DNA from 3 places in the Actinoplanes sp. NBRC 101535 genome. Region 2 is predicted to be linked to each of the others. Evidence: riboswitches for the same ligand, from Rfam matches in the RefSeq annotation. Region 2 holds a riboswitch; each other region holds the start of a gene.

What was found. A riboswitch is a leader RNA that binds a small molecule or an ion and turns the genes downstream of it on or off. The one in region 2 is predicted to bind cobalamin.
Region 1: linked by a shared signal. The riboswitch ahead of metE (5-methyltetrahydropteroyltriglutamate--homocysteine S-methyltransferase) and the one ahead of QSK32_RS02245 (VWA domain-containing protein) in region 2 are both predicted to bind cobalamin.
Region 3: linked by a shared signal. The riboswitch ahead of QSK32_RS43540 (ribonucleoside-diphosphate reductase subunit alpha) and the one ahead of QSK32_RS02245 (VWA domain-containing protein) in region 2 are both predicted to bind cobalamin.

Annotation. Positions count from the first base shown of each region.
Region 1 is NZ_BSSY01000007.1:193,597-200,793, forward strand. It holds gene QSK32_RS21135 (transporter substrate-binding domain-containing protein) at 1-803, shown strand, start outside; gene QSK32_RS21140 (hypothetical protein) at 796-1,806, shown strand; gene QSK32_RS21145 (ABC transporter substrate-binding protein) at 2,005-2,979, shown strand; gene metE (5-methyltetrahydropteroyltriglutamate--homocysteine S-methyltransferase) at 3,026-5,266, opposite strand; cobalamin riboswitch at 5,360-5,566, opposite strand; gene QSK32_RS21155 (hypothetical protein) at 5,586-5,819, opposite strand; gene QSK32_RS21160 (LacI family DNA-binding transcriptional regulator) at 6,018-7,010, shown strand; gene QSK32_RS21165 (hypothetical protein) at 7,041-7,197, opposite strand, start outside.
Region 2 is NZ_BSSY01000001.1:519,365-526,561, reverse strand. It holds gene QSK32_RS02260 (cobalamin biosynthesis protein) at 44-460, opposite strand; gene QSK32_RS02255 (cobyrinic acid a,c-diamide synthase CobB) at 451-1,803, opposite strand; gene cobO (cob(I)yrinic acid a,c-diamide adenosyltransferase) at 1,797-2,396, opposite strand; gene QSK32_RS02245 (VWA domain-containing protein) at 2,613-4,925, opposite strand; cobalamin riboswitch at 4,936-5,066, opposite strand; gene QSK32_RS02240 (gluconokinase) at 5,159-6,721, opposite strand; gene QSK32_RS02235 (citrate synthase) at 6,827-7,197, opposite strand, start outside.
Region 3 is NZ_BSSY01000030.1:29,360-36,556, reverse strand. It holds gene QSK32_RS43550 (GNAT family N-acetyltransferase) at 1-218, opposite strand, end outside; gene QSK32_RS43545 (ribonucleotide-diphosphate reductase subunit beta) at 239-1,234, opposite strand; gene QSK32_RS43540 (ribonucleoside-diphosphate reductase subunit alpha) at 1,234-3,609, opposite strand; cobalamin riboswitch at 3,726-3,934, opposite strand; gene QSK32_RS43535 (PDGLE domain-containing protein) at 3,997-4,338, opposite strand; gene QSK32_RS43530 (energy-coupling factor ABC transporter permease) at 4,335-5,033, opposite strand; gene QSK32_RS43525 (RNA polymerase sigma factor) at 5,292-5,825, shown strand; gene QSK32_RS43520 (hypothetical protein) at 5,822-6,409, shown strand; gene QSK32_RS43515 (ABC transporter substrate-binding protein) at 6,477-7,197, opposite strand, start outside.

The sequences.
Region 1 (7,197 bases), on a different contig from region 2:
TCGAGGCGGCCGGGCTGGCGGGCAAGGCGACACTCACCATCGGAGTGTTGTCCGACGTGCCGGGCGTCAGCGAGTACGACAAGACGACCGGGCTGTACTCCGGGTTCGACATCGACGTCGCGTACATGATCGCGGTGGGCCTGGGTTATCAGCGGTCCGAGGTGCGTTTCATGCCGATCGAGAGCAAGGAACGGGTCCGGATGCAGGCCCGTGACGGCGACGACCTGGTGCCGGTCGACCTGGTGATCGCCGGCCTCTCGAACAGCGGGGACCGGGGCAAGAACACCGGGCTGACCATCCCGTACCTGAAGACCACGGTGACGCTGGTGACCCGGTCCGGCCGCCCCGCGGTGCGTTCCCTGCACGAACTGCCGAAGGGACAGATCTGCCTGACCGGCGTCTCGACGCTGGCCGCGCGGATGAACATCCCGGTGACCGTCCGGCCGACCTGGACCGCATGCGTCGAGGGTGTGCTGAAGGGCGACTTCGCCGGGACACTCGGCGACGCGGCGCTGCTGGCCGGGTTCGTCGCCCGGCACCACGACGGGCTGATGGCCCACGACGTCGGAGTGGACACGCCCGAGGAATGGGTGGTCAACACCGGGGAGAACACCGCCCTGCGCCAGCTCGTGGAGTCGGTGTTGCAGAGCTCGTGGGCGGACGACCACGACACCCGGTGGGAGGAGGCGTACGCCCGGCACTTCCTGCCGTCGGACAGGTGGATGTCCGGCCAGCAGGTCGCCGTGTCGGCGCAGCCGAAGGATGAGGCTGAGGGGTTCCGGATCGGGGAGCTCCGTGAGTGAGCGCCGCCGTGCGACGCAGGGGGCGCTCGCGCTGCTCCCGGTGTTTCCGCTGGCCCTGCTCGTCGGCCGGGTGTGGCTGATGGGCAACGGCGATCCGCAGACGATGATCCTGCTGATCGCCAACCTCAGCCCGGCCGGCCTGATGGTGGTCCTGTTCGGATCACTGCTCTGGATGGTCCCGATCCTGCTGCTCACGGCTCGGCTGGCGGAGGGGTACCGGCGGATCAGCGACCCGTCCGGCGGGTGGCCGTTCGGCCTGAACCTGCGGGTGCCGCTCTGGCTGACCGGGGTGGCCGCGTGCGTCGCCGTGCTCACCTGGCAACTGCGGTACCTGCCGGCGCTCGGCGCGATCCTGGTGGTGATCGTGGCGCTCGGGTTCCGCGAGGCGTACCCGGGGAACCGGCTGTTGATCCTCGCCACCGGCGTCGGGCTGCCGGTGCTGGTGCTGGCCGCCGAGTACTACCTGATCTTCGTGGACGCGGTGGAGGCCGCCGTGCTGGACGGCCAGGCCGTCACCGGTCTGTTGCTGCTCCTGCCGCCGCTGCTGGCGGTGTTCCTGACCGGCCCGCTGCCGGCGTTCGCGGCCCGGCCGGCGATCCTGCTGCCCGCGCTGAGCGTGCTGATCCTGGTGCCGATGCTGATCACCACGTCGTACCTGCGGGCCCCGCTGCTGCCGCTGGTCGCGATCGAGGTGACCACCGAGGAGGGGCAGGAGCCGTTCCCGCCGGTGATCGTGGGCTACGTGATCACCGCCCAGGATCACGTGGTGACGGTGATGGACCGCGAGGGGGCGGTCGTCTTCGTCGGCAGCGACCGGATCGGCGGCCAGGTGCTGTGCCCGGCGTCCGGTGACGACGAGGAGCCGGCGGTCGCGTTCCTCGGCTGGCCGGCCGACCGTTCCCTGATCGACCAGCTTCTGCCGGAGGCGGACACCGTCGAGACGGACCGCCGCTGCCAGGGCCGGGTCCGGAGCACTGTCACGGACGCGGCGGGCGGGCCGTGATCGCGGTGTCATCCGGGTGGTGGGAGCGGGCGAGCCGGGTCGCCGTCCCGGCGCCGGCGCCGTCGTCCTCCTCGGTGTCGCCGCTCCAGGGCCCCGACCGTCGTCGATCGGCCCGCTGGTAGCCTGCTGCACATCCTTGGCAACAGCAAACCAAGGGCGTCGGATCGCTGACCGGGCGCCCGATGAAAGGTCCCGCCGATGAAGGCGTTCCGCCTCCTCGCCACCAGCGCCGCCGCGATCCTGCTCACCGCCGGATGCGGTGCCGGCTCCACCGCCGAGACCACATCGGGTACGCCCGCCGGCGGATACCCGCTGACGCTGACCAACTGCGGCGCCGAGGTCACCTTCGACAAGGCCCCGGAGCGGGTGGTGCTGCTCAAGAGCGCCGCCGTGCCGTACCTGCACTCGCTCGGCGTGCTGGACCGGGCCACCGCGCGGGCCGGGCTGTACCCGACGGAGTACTACGACGCCGCCACCCAGGCCGAGATCGACAAGATCCCGCTGCTGACCGACAAGACCGACACCAGCGGCCACCTGCAGATCTCCAAGGAGGTCGTGATCAGCCAGCAGCCCGACCTGGTGCTGGGCGAGGTCGACAACCTGTCCCGCGACACGCTGTCCGCGGTGGACATCCCGCTGCTCGAAGAGCCCACCATGTGCCCGGGCAACACGACGAAGCCCACTTTCGACGACATCTACTCGCAGATGCGTACCTATGGAAAGGTCTTCGGCAAGGACGCCGAGGCGGCCGTCAGTGCTCTCCAGGAGCGCGTGTCGAAGATCGGCAAGGTCGAGGGCGACCGCACGGCGGCGGTGCTCTACCCGACCGTCGGCGGCGGGGTCACCTACGCCTACGGTTCGGCGAGCATGGCCGAACCGCAGCTGGAGGCGGCCGGGTTCACCAACGTCTTCGCCGACAGCAAGGAGCGTGTCTTCGAGGTGACCCTCGAGGAGCTGCTCGGCCGCAACCCCGACGTGCTGATCCTGCTGTACGGCGACGGCGACCCCGCCGCGGTCCAGAAGGCGATCACCGACCTGCCCGGCGCCGACAAGCTCAAGGCCGTGAGCGGCGGCAACGTCCTGCCTCAGCTGTTCAACTTCACCGAGCCGCCGTCCCCGCTCTCCGTCGACGGCCTGCAGAGGATCGTCGAGCGGTTCAAGACCGCCGCGTGACCGCCGTGCGTCCCGGGGCGGGCGGCGACGCCCGCCCCGGACCGGTTCAGCCCGCCCGGACCTCCGCGGCGGCCGCGACCAGGTTCCGCAGCGCGGCCTCCACCTCCGGATAGCCGCGGGTCTTCAGCCCGCAGTCCGGGTTGACCCACAGCCGGCGGCCCGGCACGGCGGCGACCGCCCGGCGCAGCGCACCGGTCACCTCACCCCGCGACGGCACCCGCGGGGAGTGGATGTCCCAGACCCCGGGCCCGACGCCGCGGCGGTACCCGGCGGCGGCCAGATCGCCGAGCACCTCCATCCCGGAACGGGACGCCTCGAGGCTGGTGACGTCCGCGTCCAGGCCGTCGATCGCGCCGATGACCTCGCCGAACTCCGAGTAGCACAGGTGGGTGTGCACCTGGGTGCCGTCCGCCACCCCACTGGTGGCCAGCCGGAACGCGCCGACCGCCCAGTCCAGGTAGGCCTTCTGCGCGGACGCCCGCAGCGGCAGCAGTTCGCGCAGGGCCGGCTCGTCGACCTGCACCACCGTGATGCCGGCCGCCTCCAGATCGGCGCACTCGTCGCGCAGGGCCAGCGCCACCTGGTCGGCGGTCGCCGCCAGCGGCTGGTCGGTGCGCACGAACGACCAGGCGAGGATGGTGACCGGCCCGGTGAGCATGCCCTTGACCGGTTTGGCCGTCAGCGACTGGGCGTAGCTGGACCAGGCCACCGTCATCGGCGCCCGGCGCGCCACGTCACCGAAGATGATCGGCGGCCGGACGCACCGCGAGCCGTACGACTGCACCCACCCGTGGTCGGTCGCCGCGAACCCGTCGAGCTGCTCGCCGAAGTACTGGACCATGTCGTTGCGCTCGGGTTCGCCGTGCACGAGCACGTCCAGGCCGAGCTCCTCCTGCAGCCGGATGACGTGGGCGACCTCGGCACGCATCCGCTGGGCGTAGCCGTCGGCGTCGAGCGTCCCGGCACGCAGTGCGGCACGGGCGGCGCGCAGCTCGGCGGTCTGCGGGAACGAGCCGATCGTGGTGGTCGGCAGCGGCGGCAGCTGGAGACGTTCCTGCTGGGCCGCGGCCCGCGCCCGGTAATCGCCGCGCTGCCGGTCGGCGGGGGAGAGCGCGGCCAGGCGGGCGCGGACCTCGGTGCGGCGCCAGGTCTCGGGAGCGGGCGACAGGGGTACGGGCGCCGGCCCGGTCCCGTCCCGCAGCGCCGCGCCGAGCAGCACCACCTCGTCGACCTTCTGCCGTGCGAAGGCCAGTCGTTCGCGCAGTTCCGGCGCGAGCCGGGTCTCCGCGTCCAGGTCGGCCGGCACGTGCAGCAGCGAGCAGGAGGCGGCGACGGCGACGTGGTCGGCGAGCGCGGTCAGCGTGGTGCCGGTGGTGATCGCGGCCCGCAGGTCGGTGCGCCACACGTTGTGCCCGTCGACCAGCCCGGCGACGATGGTCTTGCCCGGCAGCGGTCCGGCGGCGGCGAGCCGGGACAGGTTGGCGGGTCCGGCGACGAAGTCGAGGCCGATCGCCTCGACCGGGGTGCGCAGCAGGGCCGGCAGGGCGTCGCCGAGGTCACCGAAGTAGGTGGCGACGAAGATCTTCGGCCGGTCGGTGAGGGCGCCGAGACGGGCGTACGCATCGTGCAGGGCGCTGATCTCGTCGATGGTGCGGTCGGCGACGTAGGCGGGTTCGTCGAGCTGCACCCAGGCGACCCCGGCGCCGGCGAGGGCGGACAGGATCCGCGCGTACGTGTCGACCAGGTCGCCGAGACGGGCGAACGGGTCGTCCCCCTTGGCCAGGAGCAGGAACGTGGCCGGCCCGACCAGCACCGGTCTCGTGGTGATGCCGTGCGACTGCGCTTCCGCGTACTCCGAGACGGGTTTGACCGGGTTGGCGGTGAAGACCGTGTCGGGGGAGATCTCCGGAACCAGGTAGTGGTAGTTGGTGGCGAACCACTTGGTGAGCTCGAGCGCCGGTTCGGCGTCGACGCCCCGCGCCATGGCGAAGTAGGTGTCCAGCTCGGACAGGCCGAGCCGCCGGAACCGTTCGGGGATCGCGCCGACGGCGACCGCGGTGTCCAGAACGTGGTCGTAGTAGGAGAACGTGTTGGACGGGATCGCGTCCAGCCGGGCGTCGCGCAGCGTCCGCCAGACCTCGGCGCGCAGCCCGGCGGCCGTGTCCTCCAGCGAGGCGGCGTCGATGGTGCCCGACCAGTAGGCCTCGACGGCCTTCTTCAACTCCCGGTTCGCGCCGATGCGCGGATAGCCGAGGACGGTGCTCTGACCGAATGCGGTGTGATCCACCGGTGTCTCCCTCCCTCGAAGCGGCCGGCGGGCACGCGAAAAGAGGGGGTTCACCCCTGGTCCTCCCGAGGGACCGCCGGCGGCGCCCACCGGTCGGCGGGCGCGGCGCCGGCAGGTCTTCGGACTCGTGGGCACGCGTGCTTCCTACCGGCCGTCGCTTCCCAGACCGTCGCCGGTCCAGTGCTTCATGACGACTTTCGTTCCCACTCACCGCTGCGGGGCAGTCCCGGTCTCCCACCGGGTTCCCTCTTACGACGCCCCGCCTGGCGGGTGGGGCGAACCGGCACCGCGGGTCACTCTACCCGGCCTCCGGCCCGGCTCAGCCGAAGGATTTCACCGCCGTCCAGTCGGTGGAGATGACGATCTCGTCGGAGATGCCGACGCTGGTCTCTCCCGGGTGGTAGAGGCGGATGTTGCCGTCCGCGCCGGCCGGCTTGAGCGAGGCGACGACCGCACCCGGCTTGCCGTGGCGGATCATCATGGTGCCGCTGGCCATGTTGCGGAACAGCAGGTCGGGAGTGCCGTCCAGGTCGACGTCGGCGATGTTGACCACCTTCCGGGCGGTCAGTGCCCAGGCGGTCCGACGGGATCCCTGACGCGCTGGGAGGCGGTCGAGGACATCGCCGTACTGCCGGACGACTTCGACGCGATCGCCATCGGTGTGGAGATGACCGTGCGGGGCGAGATCTCCTGACTTCGCCCGGGAGTAAAAGGGGCAGGGAAGACCGGGGGCGCGTCCTATAGTCGGCGGATGCAGCGGAAGCGAGTGACTCTGGCCGATGTCGCGGCCGCCGCCGGGGTGTCCAAGGCGGCCGTCTCCCGGGTGCTCAACGACGCGCCGGGCGTGTCGGCGCGGACCAAGGAGCACGTCCGGGCGGTGATCGCCCGGCTGGACTACCGGCCGGACTCGGTGGCCCGGGCCCTCGCGCACGGGCACGGCGACGTCATCGAGCTGGTGATCGTGGACGATCCGTCGGTCTTCGGGACCAGTCCGTACTACGGCCGGGTCACCGCCGGGATCCTCCAAGAGCTGGCCGGCAGCACCGCGCAGCTCAGGGTGCACGTGGTGGAGCGGGCTCAGGCGTCGGAGCTGATCGCCACGATCGCCGAGTCGGTGAGTCTCGGTGTGCTGCTCAGCAATGTGGAGCCGGAGCTGGCGGCGGCCTTCTACGAGCAGTGCGACCGGGTGGTGACGATGGGCCCGTCCGCTCCGGGGGTCCCGTTCGTGGACGTCGCCAACAGCGACGGTGCCGCCGCCGCGGTGCGGCATCTGCACGAGTCGGGGCGCCGCCGGATCGCGGCCCTGCACGGGCAGGAGGGCAATCCGTGTGCGGACGCCCGCCGGGACGGGTTCCGGCGGGCGGTGCGGGAGTTGGGGATTCCGGAGATCTCGCTGACCGGGAAGTTCCGGCGTGAGGTGGGTTATGAGCTGGCGACGCGGCTGGTCGCCGAGGAGCCCGGGGTGGACGCGATCTTCGCCGCCTGCGATCTGCTGGCGATCGGGGCGATGCAGGCGCTGGGTGACGCGGGGCGGCGGGTGCCGGCCGATGTGGCGGTGGTCGGGTTCGACGACAGTGTGATCGCCGAGTGTGCGACGCCGCCGATGTCATCGGTGCATCAGCCGGTGGAGATGATGGCCGCCGCGGCCACCCGGGCTCTGGTGCACCGGCAGGTCGCGCCGTTCTGGCGGTGTGTGTTCCCGGCGGACCTGCGGGTGCGGCAGAGTTCCAGGGCAGGGCTTTGAGGAACGGGCGGTATTGCCGGACACCGAGTGTCACGGATCGACACATGACCAACTCTTGATGCTATTGACTGAAGAAGTGGAGGTGATGGCGCGGATCACCACCGGCAGTCCGAGAACGATCAGCAGAGGCGCGGGCCACCACCGCGGGAACCAGTCCCCGTCCGACAGGTTGGTGAAGCCGACCGCC
Region 2 (7,197 bases):
TCCGAGACGAGAGCACGAGCCGATTCTCACGGCCGGGAACGGGTCAGGTCCGACTTTCCGAATGTTTCTCGCAAATGGTCGGATCGCCACCCGGACGAGGTATGGCGATCGCAACGGTCACCCGAGCAAAGACCTGTTTGGGTAGAATCAGCAGACTTTGCACCCCGGCGGCCCGTAACGCCGCGGCTTCGGCCACCGACGGCGTTCCGACCGCGGCCAGCACCGCGGCGCTCGGGCCCGGCACCGCCCGTCCGGCGAGCACGGCGGCCGGATACCCGACCAGCCGCCACCCGAGACCGGCCGCGAGAGCACGCACCGGCCCCTCCGCAGCCCGCCGGTCCAGCGTGGCCAGCACCGTGATCTGCCGCTCCCCGACCCGGGCCGTCCGCAGGGCCGCCGCGACCGCCGCCGCCAGCTCGTCCCGGGCGGTCCCCGCGCGGGCCCCGAGTCCTAGGAACAAGCCCCGACCAGACGGGTTGCCATCTGCGGGTGACCGGCCCAGTGCAGGTGCAGGTACGACGCGTGCACCGACGGACTCGCGAAACCCTCCGGATCCGCCCCCCGCCACGCCCACGCCGCGCCGGCGGCCGGCGACAGCAGCACCCCCGACCTCGGGTGCACGACCGTGCGGTGGAACTCGTGGCCGGTCACCCGGTAACCCGCCGGCGCCAGGGGACTGTCGCTCAGCGCCACCGCATCCCGGTAACCCAACGTCAGCGACGGCGTCATGGCGGCCTCCGCGTCGAGGACACCGCACATCGGCGCACCGTCCAGCGTCCGGCACAGCCACAGCAGCCCCGCGCACTCCGCCGAGATCAGCCCGCCCGCCGACGCGAACTCCCGCACCGCCGTCCGCAACTGATCGTTGGCGGACAGTTCGGAGGCGTACACCTCGGGGAAACCGCCGCCGACCACGAGCGCCCGGGTCCCCTCCGGCAACGCGGTGTCGTGCAACGGGTCCACGGTCACCACCGTCGCTCCGGCGCCGGCGAGGAGTTCCGCCGTTTCCGCGTACGCGAAGGAGAAAGCCGGACCACCGGCGAGCGCGACCACCGGAGCGCCCTGCGCCGGCTCCTCGGCGACCGGACTCCACGGGGTGACGTCGAGCGGCGGCGCCGACCGGGCCACCGCCGCCACCGCATCGAGGTCGATCGACGACGCGACCAGCGACGCGAGGGCGTCGACCGAGGCCAGCGCCTCGGTCCGGCGCTCGGCCGCGGGCACCAGACCGAGGTGGCGGGACGGCGCGGCGACCGCGTCCGCCCGGCGCATCGCCCCCAGCACGGGCGTGCCGACCTCTTCGCAGGCGTCCCGCAGGATCTGCTCGTGACGGTCCGAACCGACCCGGTTCAGGATCACCCCGGCCAGCCGGACCGTGCCGAAGCTCCGGAAACCGTGCACCAGCGCGGCCACCGAACGGCCCTGCGCGGCGGCGTCCACCACCAGGATCACCGGGGCCTGCAGCAGATCGGCGACCTGCGCGGTGGAACCCTGCTCCCCGGCGCCGGTCCGGCCGTCGTAGAGGCCCATCACGCCCTCGACGATCGCGATGCCTGCGCCCGCCGAACCGTGCGCGAACAGCGGGCCGACGGTCTCCTCGCCGACCATCACCGGATCCAGGTTGCGGCCCGGGCGGCCGGCGGCGAGCGCATGGTAGCCCGGGTCGATGTAGTCCGGCCCGACCTTGAACGGCGCCACCGTCATGCCCCGCCGGGCGAACGCGGCGAGCAGGCCGGTGGCCACCGTGGTCTTGCCGTGCCCGGAGGCCGGCGCGGCGATCACCACCCGGGGGATGCTCACCATTCGATGCCCTGCTGTCCCTTGCGGCCGGCGTCCATCGGGTGCTTGATCTTGGTCATCTCGGTGACCAGGTCGGCGGCCTCGATCAGGTCCGGATGGGCGTCCCGTCCAGTGATCACAATGTGCTGCGTGCCCGGGCGGTCCCGGATCACCGAGATCACCTCGGCGACGTCGACCCAGCCCCACTTCATCGGATAGGTGAACTCGTCGAGCACGTAGAACTTGTGCGTCTCGGCGGCCAGGTCCCGCTTGATCTGCTCCCAGCCCTCGGCGGCCTCGGCGGCGTGGTCACGCTCGGTGCCGGCCCTCTGGATCCAGGACCATCCTTCGCCCATCTTGTGCCAGGTGACCGGCGTACCGTTGACCCCGTTCAGGGCCTTCAGCGCGGTCTCCTCGCCGACCTTCCACTTCTGCGACTTCACGAACTGGAAGACGCCGACCGGCCACCCCGCGCTCCACGCGCGCAGCGCCATCCCGAACGCGGCCGTCGACTTGCCCTTGCCCGGCCCGGTGTGCACGGCGAACACCGCCTGCCGGCGTCGCTGCCGCGTCGTCAGTCCGTCGTCCGGAACAGTGGTGACTTTCCCTTGCGGCATGCTCGCTCGCCCTCTCCAAGATCGAATTCATGTGGGGTACGCACGGATCCGTTCCCGCCGAATACCGGTCGTCCCGGGACCCGCGGCGATCACGCACGGCCCGGCTCATGCCACCCACCCACCGGCGGTGGCCCGGCCCGGCGGCGGTGGCCCGGCCCGGCGGCGCACCGCGGCGACCGGGGACTCTCCGTGGCCGGCGGCTTCAGAACCGGTGGATCACGCCGCCCGGCGGTAAGCCCGGTCGCCCGCGACACCGGCCGTGGAGCCGGCTCCGGACGGAGAGCCGGCCGCGGCACGCCCACCGAGAACGGTCGCGGCCTGCAACTGCTCCAGGGGCATCACGTCGGCCCGCAGCGCGGCGGCCAGCCGACGGGCACGACCGATCCGGATCGGACCGGACTCGCAGTCGACGACGACCGCCGAGACACCGCTGAGCAGCGGCGCCAGACCCACCGGGTCCGGCCCGCTGGTCGCCCGGCCGTCGGTGACCAGCACCAGCAGCGGCCGGCGTCGCGGGTCCCGGCGGCGCTCGGTGGCGATCGTGGCCGCGGCGGCACGGAGTCCGGCCGCCAGCGGTGTGCGCCCGCCGGTCCGCAGCGCGGCCAGCCGCATCACGCCGACCTCGTGACTGGACGTGGGCGGGAGCACCACCTCGGCGTCCGCACCCCGGAACGTGATCATGCCGATCCGGTCCCGTCGCTGGTAGGCGTCCCGCAGCAACGACAGCACCGCGGTCTTCACCAGGGTCATCCGCTTGCGGGCCGCCATCGATCCGGACGCGTCCACGACGAACAGCACCAGGTTCGCCTCCCGGCCGACGTGCACGGATTCCCGGAGGTCGCGGGGCTCGACCCGCACGACCGGTCCCGTCCGCACAGGCAGTCCCGGCGTCCCGAAACGTCCCGGCACCACGGATCGTCCCGGCTCCCCAGAAGGTCCCGGCGTGACGGATCCTCCCGGCGTGACGGATCGTCCCGGCGCGGCGTCGGCGCCCGCGGCGGCCCGTTCCAGAGCCGCCATCAGCGTCGCCGTCAGATGCGGCGCCCCGGTCGGCTTCCCCGCCGGAACGCGACTCCCGACGACACGGCCCCGGCGCGCGAACGCCGGCGACCGCCGTCCGGCATGTCCCCCCTCGCCGCGGGCCGAGATCCGCAGGGTCCGGGTACGGTACGCCGCCCCGGCACTCGCCATCGCCCCCGAGGTCTGCGGCTGCCCGCTCGCCGGGTCCGGCCCCGGATCCGCCGGGTCGTCAGTCGCGGTGCTCCCCTGCGTACCGTCGCCGGGGTGGGAACCGCCCTGCGGCCCGCCGCCGTCACGCGGACCTCGCGGCTCACCGCCCCCGCCGCCCTCCGGAGGACCGTCACCATCGCCATCGGGACCGTCACCGTCACCATCGGGACCGTCACCGTCGGGACCGCCGTCCGGGTCCCGATCGGCCTGATCCTGCGATGCGCGCTCCTGCTCGGCCTGACGCTCGGCCTCGGCCAGCGCCTCCTCGAGCCGTTCCTCGTCGGTGCCCGGCGGGTCGAGCGGGTCGGTGCGCCGCCGGTGCGGCAGGGCCAGCCGCGCCGCGCCCGCCACGTCCTCGGCCGTCACCGTGTCCCGGCCGTGCCAGGCGGCCAGTGCCACCGCGCACCGCGCCACCACGATGTCGGCCCGCATCCCGTCCACGCCATAGGCGAGACAGACCCGGGCGATCCGGTCCAGCTCCTCGTCGGGCAGGGTCACCAGCGGCAGCCGGGCACGGGCCTCCGCGATCCGGGCCGCGTAGCGTCGCTCGTCCGCGGAGAACCGGGACGCGAACCCGGCCGGATCCGCCTCGTACGCCAGCCGCCGCCGCACCACCTCGGCACGCTGCACCGCGTCGCGGGGCGCCGCCACGTTCACCACCAGGCCGAACCGGTCCACCAGCTGCGGGCGGGGCTCGCCCTCCTCCGGGTTCATCGTGCCGACGAGCAGGAACCGGGCCGCGTGTTTGACGCTGACCCCGTCGCGTTCGACGTGGGCGCGTCCCATCGCGGCCGCGTCCAGCAGCAGGTCCACCAGGTGGTCGGGGAGCAGGTTCACCTCGTCGACGTAGAGCACGCCGCGGTGCGCGGCGGCCAGCAGGCCGGGCTCGTAGGCCTTCACCCCGTCGCTGAGCGCGCGCTGAAGGTCGAGTGTGCCCACCACCCGGTCCTCGGTGGCGCCGACCGGCAGTTCCACCAGGTTCGCCGGGCGGTCCTTGTCGGGTCCGCCGTCCGGGTGCGGGCCGTCCGGGCAGTCCGGGTCGGGCGCCTGCGGATCACACGCGAACCGGCAGCCCTGCACCACGGTGACCGGTGGCAGCAGGCCGGCCAGCGCGCGGACGACGGTGCTCTTGGCGGTGCCCTTCTCGCCGCGGACCAGCACGCCGCCGACGGCCGGCGACACGGAGGTGAGGAGGAGGGCGAGCCGCAGATCGTCCAGGCCGACCACGGCCGAGAACGGGTACGGAACAGTCACGGGGTTCCCTTCCGGCGGGTATCCACGCCCGCGCGACGGTGGCACGAGCGGCCGGAGTCTCCTGACTCCCGGATCGACGCTCCCCGCTCCGCCTTCCGGCCCGCCGTTGCAGGTCGTGGCGTCTCTGCCGGCAGGTCGCTCCCCGGTCACAGTGGCGGGACCGCCCCGGATTCGCACCGGGTTCCTCCGCTACCGCTCCCGGCCACTCTTTCCTACCCGGGGTGGAACCGTCAACGCGGCCCCCGCCCGCAGGACATCCCTCACACCGGCCCCGGAGGTCAGACGGCCTTCTCCGTCCCGGGCAGGGGCTCGGGCGCCAGTTCGTCGAGTTCGGTCACCACGTCGAGGACGGCCAGCGCGGAGCGTTCCACCAGTGGGCGCAGACGCCGGTAGAGCGCGGCGTCCCGCGGGTCGGGCCGGGTCGTCTCGCCGGTCGGCACCAGGGCGGCGGCCCGGTCCAGGTCGGGCAGCTCGCCGAGGGCGTGCCAGGCCAGCAGGCAGGTGCCCAGGGCGGTGCCCTCGGGGATGTCCGCCACCGACACCGGGAGGTCGAGCGTGCCGGCCAGGGTCGCCACCCACAGCGTGGAGGCCGCGGCGCCGCCGGTGGCCCGGATCTCGGTGAGGGCGACACCCTCGGCCTCGAAGGAGTCACGGACCAGGGCCAGCTGCTGGCAGACGCCCTCCACCGCGGCGCGGACCAGGTGGGCGCGGTGGTGTTCGCGGCGCAGGCCGAGGTAGGCGCCGCGCATGCCGGGGCGCCACCACGGAGCCCGTTCGCCCAGGAAGTACGGCAGGCAGAGCAGTCCGTCGCTGCCGGCCGGGATCGTGGCGGCCTCGGCGAGCAGTTCCGCGTCGAGGCCGTCGGCCGGTTCCACCGGGGAGGAGCCGTCGGGGTCCGGGACACCGGTCAGGGACTGGGAGGCCCAGCGCACCACCGACCCGGCGTTGTTGACCGCTCCCCCCACGACCCAGCGGTCCTCGGTCAGCGCGTAGCAGAAGAGGCGCCCGGCCTCGTCGGCGGCCGGGCGGTCGACCACGGTCCGCAGTGCACCGGACGTGCCCAGCGAGACCGCTGCCACGCCGGGCGGGGTCGCGCCCACGCCGAGGTTGGCGAGCGGGCCGTCGGCGGCACCGATGATCAGTGGGGTGCCGGGTGGCAGGCCCGCGGCGGTGGTCACCGCGGTGGACAGGGTCAGCCGGGACGTGGTGGGGACGACCTCGGCGAGTTGCTCCGCGCGTACCCCCGCGATCTTGACGGCCGCGGGGTCCCACTGCCGTGCGTGGATGTCGTAGAGGCCGGTGCCCGAGGCGACCGACAGGTCGACGAGGAAGGGACCGCCGGTGAGCGCCGCGACGATCAGCTCCTTCACCCCGCCCCAGCGCGGGGTGTCGCGCAGCTGATCGGGATCGGTCTCGGACCACCAGGCGAGTTTGGTGAGCGGGGACATCGGGTGGACCGGCGTGCCGGTACGCGCCTGCAGCGCCGCCCCCGCCCCGTCCGCCGCGATCCGGCGGCTCTGCGCGGCGGAACGATTGTCCGCCCAGGTGACGACGGGTCCCAGTGCCCGCCCGGCATCGTCCATCGGGACCAGCGCGTGCAGAAACGAGCTGAGGGCGACACCCGCCACCCGGTCGCCGCGCTCCCGGCACTGGCGGGCCACATCGGTCAGCGCCTGCAGGGCGGCGTCGACCAGGGCGGCCGGGTCGAGTTCGGCGCGGCCGGGCCCGGGGACCGACAGCGGGTAGTGGACGCTGGCCAGTGCCCGGAGTTCACCGGTCGTGGTGGCGGCCACCCCCTTGGTAGCGGTGGTCCCGGTGTCGATGCCGATCACGACGTCCATGCATGCCCCTCTCCGATGTCTGCGGACCCTCATACCCCGACACGAGAGCGCCCCACCGGCACGAAGCCGGCGGGGCGCTCTCGAAATGCGTACGAAATACGACGGTCAGCGCTGATCCAGCGGCACGAAATCGCGCACCGGAGCACCGGTGTAGATCTGCCGCGGGCGACCGATCTTGTTAGCCGGGTCGAGCATCATCTCCTGGTACTGGGCGATCCAGCCCGGGAGACGGCCGATGGCGAAGAGAACGGTGAACATCTTGGTCGGGAAACCCATCGCCTTGTAGATGAGGCCCGTGTAGAAGTCGACGTTCGGGTAGAGCTTGCGGGAGATGAAGTACTCGTCGGAGAGGGCGATCTCCTCGAGCTTGAAGGCGATCTCCAGCAGCGGGTCCGGCTTGTCCAGGGTGGAGAGCATCTCCTGGGCGGCCTTCTTGACGATGGCGGCGCGCGGGTCGTAATTCTTGTAGACCCGGT
Region 3 (7,197 bases), on a different contig from region 2:
ACGGTCCCGTCGTCGAGAACCGCGGCGTTCGCCACCCAGCCGTCGGCCGACGGGTCACCGGCGATCTGGTCGAGGCGCATCCGCCACAGCCAGGTCAGATCGTCGGAGGTGAACCAGTCGGTGAGAGCCACCCCCGCCAGCGAACGGGCGGTGACCAGGTCACCGTCGAGCAGGCCTTGCAGAACCGCGGGTGACAGCGGCACCAATCGAATCGTCACCCGCGGATTCTGCCACGTGCTCAGAAGTCGTCGTCGAAGCTGACGGTTCCGGTCACGCCCACCTGATAGGCGGAGACGCGGCGCTCGAAGAAGTTCGACAGCTCCTGGACGTCCTGCAGCTCCATGAAGGCGAACGGGTTCCTGCTGCCGTAGATCGGGGCGATGCCCAGCGCGGCCAGCCGGCGGTCCGCCACATGCTGCAGGTACTCCCGCATGTCGGTCAGCGACATGCCGGAGACGCCCTGTTCGAGCAGGTCCGCGGCGAACTGCACCTCGCACTCGACGGCCTCGGACAGCATGTCGCGGACCTGCTGCTCCATCTCCGCGTCGAACAGGTCGGGCTCCTCGGCGCGGGCCGTGTCGACCACGTCGAACGCGAACGCCATGTGCATGCTCTCGTCGCGGAACACCCAGTTGGTGCCGGACGCGAGTCCCTGCAGGACACCACGGGAGCGCAGGAAGTACACGTACGCGAAAGCGCCGTAGAAGAACAGCCCCTCGATGCACGCGGCAAAGCAGATCACGTTGAGCAGGAAGGCCCGCCGGTCGGCCCGGGTCTGCAGCGACCGCAGTTCGAAGACCGAGTCGATCCACTTGAAGCAGAACTCGGCCTTACGGGCGATCGACGGGATGTTCTCCACCGCCGCGAACGCCTCGAACCGCTCCTGCTCGTCGGGGACGTACGTGTCCAGCAGGTTCAGGTAGAACTGGACGTGCACGGCCTCCTCGAACAGCTGCCGGGACAGGTAGAGCCGGCCTTCGGGCGAGTTGACGTGCTGGTACAGGTTGAGCACCAGGTTGTTCGCCACGATGGTGTCGCCGGTGGCGAAGAACGCGACCAGCCGCGACACCAGGTGCTGTTCGGCGGGCGACAACTTGGCCAGGTCGGCGAGGTCGGAGTGCAGGTCGACCTCCTCCACCGTCCAGGTGTTCTTGATCGCGTCCTTGTAGCGGTCGAAGAAGTGCGGGTACTTCATCGGCCGCAGGGTCAGGTCCATTCCGGGGTCGAGCAGCATTACTGGCAGGCCTCACACGATTCGGGGTTTTCCAGGGAACAAGCCTCAGCGGGCGTCAACGCCGGGATGAGAGAGACGGCCGGTGCCGCGGCAACGGACACCGTCGCCTGCTGAATACGGGTCGCCGGACGCGAGCGCAGGTAGTACGACGTCTTCAGGCCGGTCTTCCACGCGTAGAGATACATGGAGGAGACCTTGTTGATGGTCGGCGCGGCCATGAACAGGTTCAGCGACTGCGACTGGTCGATGTACGGGGCACGCGCCGCCGCCAGGTCGATCAGGGCACGCTGCGGCAGCTCCCACGCGGTCCGGAACAGTTCACGCACGTCCGCCGGGATCTCCTCGATGCCCTGCACCGACCCCTCGGCCCGCTTGATCGCCTCACGGATCGGGGCGGTCCACAGACCGCGGGACTTCAGCTCGCGTACCAGATAGGTGTTGATCTGAAGAAACTCGCCGGACATCGTCTCGCGCTTGAACAGGTTGGACACCTGCGGCTCGATGCACTCGTAGCAGCCCGCGATCGAGGCGATCGTGGCCGTCGGCGCGATCGCCACCAGCAGCGAGTTCCGCAGGCCGTGCGAAGCGATACCGGCGCGAACGGCGTCCCAGCGCGACGTCTGCGACGGCGTGGCGCCCCACAGGTACGGGTGCAGGTCACCGGCCGCGGCCCGGGTCTCGGCGAACGCCGGGTGCGGGCCGGCCACCGAGGCGAGCTGGACCGACGTCTCCAGAGCGGTCAGGAAGATCTCCTCCTGAACGCGCGTCGACAGTTCGCGGGCGGCGGCCGAGTCGAACGGCAGGCCCAGGGTGAAGAACGCGTCCTGCAGGCCCATCAGGCCCAGCCCGACCGGGCGCCAGCGCGGGTTGGACGCCGCAGCCTGCTCCGCCGGGTAGTAGTTGATGTCGATGACCCGGTCCAGGAAGACCACCGCGGTGCGGACGGTGGCCCGCAGCTTCTCCCAGTCCACCCCGTCCGAAGTCACGTGCGCGCCCAGGTTGACCGAGCCCAGGTTGCAGACCGCGGTCTCGGCGTCGTTGTTCACCTCGAGGATCTCGGTGCACAGGTTCGACAGGTGGATGCTGTTGCCGGGCGCGCCCGTCTGGTTCGACAGCGAGTTCGAGCGGTCCTTGAACGTCATCCACCCGTTGCCGGTCTGCGCCAAGGTGCGCATCATCCGGCCGTACAGATCACGGGCCTTGACGGTCTTGACCGCGTTCTTCTCCGCCGCCCGGTAGGCCTCGTCGAACTCACGCCCGAACAGGTCCGGCAGCTCGGGGGCATCGGACGGGTCGATCAGCGACCAGTCGCCGTCCGCCTCGACCCGGCGCATGAACTCGTCCGGAATCCAGTTGGCCAGGTTCAGGTTGTGCGTGCGCCGCGACTCCTCGCCGGTGTTGTCCCGCAGTTCGAGGAACTCCTCGATGTCCGGGTGCCACGGCTCGAGATAGACGCACGCCGCGCCCTTACGCCGGCCGCCCTGGTTGACCGCCGCGACCCCCGCGTCGAGTGTCTTCAGGAACGGGACGATGCCGTTGGACCGGCCGTTGGTGCCGCGGATCAGCGCACCCCGGCCCCGGACCCGGCTCCAGGAGATGCCGATGCCACCGGAGAACTTCGACAGCTTCGCGACCTGGTGGTACCGCTCGTAGATCGAGTCGAGTTCGTCCTTCGGCGAGTCGACGAGGAAGCACGACGACATCTGGGTGTGCCGGGTGCCCGAGTTGAACAGCGTCGGCGAGCTGGGCAGATAGGCCAGCGACGACATCAGGCGGTAGAACCCGACGGCCTCGTCCGCGGTCTCGGACAGTCCGCAGGCCACCCGCATCAGCCAGTGCTGCGGGGTCTCGATGATCGTCCGGCGGGTCGGGTGCCGCAGCAGGTAGCGGTCCGCGACCGTACGCAGGCCGAAGTACTCGAAGCGCAGGTCACCGGCCGGGTCCACGGCCGCGTCGAGCAGCGACGCGTGCGCGGTGACGAACGCCAGGGTCTCGTCGCTGATCAGGCCCTCGGTGTGGCCGAGCCGGATCGACTCGCTGAAGAGGGTGACGCCCTCCTCGGAGACCTCCTTGCTGACGTACGCGGCGAGGAGGCGGGCGGCCAGACGCGAGTACTGCGGCTCCTCGCCGATCAGCTCGGCGGCCGTCTGAATCGACAGTTTGTCCAGCTCGGCGGTGGTAGCCCCGTCGTAGAGACCGCTGATCGTCTTGGTCGCCACCCGCAGCGGGTCGACCTCGTCCAGGTCGGCGACCCACAGCTCGACCGCCGTGACGATCTTGTGGACGTCCACGGGTTCCAGGTCGCCGTTGCGTTTGCGGACCTGCATGCCGTGCCGCCGTTGCTCCGGCACCGCGACTCCCGATGTGACCGTCATGGTCTCTCCCTCATGCCCTCTCGACAGGTCGTCGGGCACGCAGGGGGACGCCGCCGGCACACGGTCACCGGCATGATGGCGTCAGTCGTCCCACGCGACCTCGGACCGCCGCACACGTCGCGTGCGGCGCGCTGGCAGGTCTTCGGACTCGTGGGCACTGACGCTTCCTACCGGCCGTCGCTTCCCAGACCGTGACCGGTCCAGTGCTTCATGACGGCTTTCGTTCCCACTCACCGCTGCGGGGCAGTCCCGGTTTTCCACCGGGTTCCCTGTTGCCTCGGACAGGCCAGAAGAGGCCGCCCGAACCAGCTGCGGGGAACACCATATATGGGTGACCGACCTCCGGCACAACACCAGATGCTGCGCCCGGAGGTCGTGTCGTGAAGATCACCGGGGCGCGCGGCGCCGGACCAGCCAGAACAGTCCGCCACCGACGGCGAACGTGACGAGCACCCCGAGGACACCGGACAGGCCGGTGGCGACGAATTCGTTGTCGATCCCCCGCAGGGCGTAGCCGGCCAGCGGGCTGTCACCCATCTGATGCTCACCCTCCTGCTGGAGCATGCACGTCCCGCCGGTGATCTCGTCGTCGGCGTTGAACGTGCAGCCCTGGCGGGCCGCGTAGTCCAGGCCGTCCGGGCTGCCCGAGGCGAAGTTGCTGACCACCCCGGCGAGCAGCAGCGCGACCAGCAGGCCGCCGGCCAGGAACCATCCGAGTCGCCGGCTCATGCGGGGACCTCCACCTCGGTCGGGGCGGGCTTGCGGAAGCGGCGCAGCGCGTACACCAGGTCGGGACGGACCCGGGCGACGGTCATCACGGTGGTGGCCGCGATCAGGCCCTCGCCGATGCCGATCAGCACGTGCACCCCGGCCATGGTGGCGGCGATGCCGGTCAGCGACAGGTCGGTGGTGCCGCCCAGCGCGTACTCCAGGACGAAGCCCTGCGAGGCGACGACCACACCGACGATCGAGGCGATGAAGGCGGTCACGCCGAGGCCACCGGCGGTGCGGGGCAGGATCCTCAGGAGAAGGGCCACGAGGAGGTACGCGGCCGCGGTCCCGATCAGTGCCATGTTGGTGACGTTGAGCCCGATCGCGGTGAGTCCCCCGTCGGCGAAGAGCAGACACTGGACGATCAGCACGGTCGCCACGCAGAGCGAACCCACCCACGGGCCGACCAGGATCACCGCCAGGGTGCCGCCGAGCAGGTGACCGGAGACACCCGGCAGCACCTGGAAGTTGAGCATCTGCACGGCGAAGATGAACGCCGCGACCAGCCCCGCCATCGGCGCCAGGCGGTCGTCGAGGTCGGCCTTGGCCCGCCACACGCTGACCGCGAGGCCGGCGACCGCTATCACTACGAAGACCATCGAGACGGGACCGTTGACGATCCCGTTGGCGATGTGCATCGCCGTTGTGTCCATGGATGCCCTCCCCAGGCGTGCCCGCCGTCACGCACGGCTCAGCAGCAGCATATTGATAGTCGCCTGCTGTTGCCAAGATCTTGCAACTGCGCGGCGCGGTCGGTGGAGATCGCGTGCGTCACTCCAGCGCCTTCTCAGGTACGCGAGAAGCACCGCACCGGGTGACGCGGGAGCCGGCCGTACCCCGTACCCCCGAAGAAGCGGAAGCGAAAGGCGAAAGAGGAGGGGTGGTGCCGGACATGAAACAGAGTGGACCTCGTGACCTCTGACGACCGCCGGGCGCGGTTCGAGCGCCTGGCGCCGGCCGTGATCGAAGCCGTGCGGCGCTACCTGGCGCGGCGCACCGATCCGGCGACCGCTGACGACGTGCTCTCCGAGACGCTGCTGGTCTGCTGGCGGCGGATGGCGGAGATGCCCCCGGAGCACGTGCCGTGGGCGTACGGGGTGGCCCGGCACTGCCTGGCCAACGCCGAACGCGGGCAGCGCCGGCATCTGCGGCTCGTCGCCCGGATCGGGCTGCTGGACCCGCCGCCGGCGGCCGTCGATCCGCCGGCGTTCGAGGACGACGAGCTGAGCACCGCGATGGCCCGGCTCCGGCTGGCGGACGCCGAGATCCTGCGGCTGTGGGCCTGGGAGGATCTCGCGCCCGCGGCCATCGCGACCGTGCTGGGGATCACCGCGAACGCGGCGAGCATCCGGCTGCACCGGGCGAAACAGCGTCTGCGGGACGAGTTGCGAAAGACCGGCGGCGCCGCCGGACATGAGGAGTCGACAGAGGGGAGCCGGTCATGACCGACGACGACCTGCGCGGACGTCTGCGCCGCACCGACCCGGCGGCGTCCCTGCCACCGATCGCCCCCGATCGCGCCGCACGACTCCTGGAGGAGATCATGACCACTGAGACTCCGGCCCGTCCGTCCGCCGGCCGCTGGGGACTGGCCGCGGCCGCCCTGGTGCTGATCGCGGGCGGCGGCGCGACCTGGGCGCTGACCCGCCCGGAGGCACCGGTGACGGCCCCGGCCATCACGGCCGTCGAGAACCTGTCATTGGCCGGTGACGGCGCCACCAGCAAGTGTGCGGAGCCCACCGCCGAGGTGCTCGCCGCCGAGGCGGACTTCGTCTTCGCCGGGACCGTGACGGCAGTGGTGGACGGCCAGGTCACCCTGGGCGTCGACCGCATCTATCACGGGAAGACCGTGCAGGAGGTCCGGGTGGCGCGGGCCGGCGACGCCTCGGAGCAGATGATGGGCAGCGGCCGGTTCGAGACCGGTGGGAGATATCTGGTGGCGGCCGCCGCCGGCACCGTGATGATCTGCGGGTACAGCGGCGAGGCGTCGACGCCCGGACTGGCCGATCTCTACGAGAAGGCGTTCTAGAAAAAGGCGTTCCAGAAAAAAGCCGCGCCGCCCCCGATCGGCGGGGGCGGCGCGACTCAGAAAACGATCAGACCAGGCCGTTGGCGGTCAGCCAGGCCTTCGCCACGGTGGCGGTGTCCTGCTTGTCCACCTGCACCTTGGCGAGGTACTCGGTCAGGTTCTCGGTGGTCAGCTTGGCCGAGACGCCGTTGAGCGCTCCGGTGACCGTCGCGTTGTTCGACTCGGTGCGGATCAGCGGGATGATGTTCTCCGCCAGGTAGAGGTTCTTGGTGTCCTCCAGCACGACGAACTTGTTCTGCACGATCGACGAGTCGGTGGAGAAGATGTTCGCCACCTGGATGTCGCCACCCTTGAGCGCGTTCACGGTCAGCGGGCCACCGGCGTCCAGCGGCTTGAAATCCTTGAACTCGATGCCGTACAGCTCCTTGAGGCCCTTCAGACCCTGGTAGCGCTCGGCCCACTCCGGTCCGGCGCCGATGACGAGCTGGTTCGCCACCGCCTTCAGGTCGTCGATGGTCTTCAGGTTGTACTTGGCGGCGGTCTCCGCGGTGACCGTCAGGGTGTCCTTGTCCTCGGCGGGCGACTGCTCGAGGACCTCGGTGCCGGCGGGCAGCACCTTCTTGAGCGCGGTGAGCACGTCCTCCGGCTTGCTGACACCCTCGGGGGCGCCACCGGAGGAGAGGGCGGCCAGGAGCGCGCCGTTGTATTCCGGGAGCAGGTCGATCGAGCCGTCCTGCAGCGCCTTCAGGTAGAGCTCACGGGCGCCGATGTTGAACTGGCGGGTGACC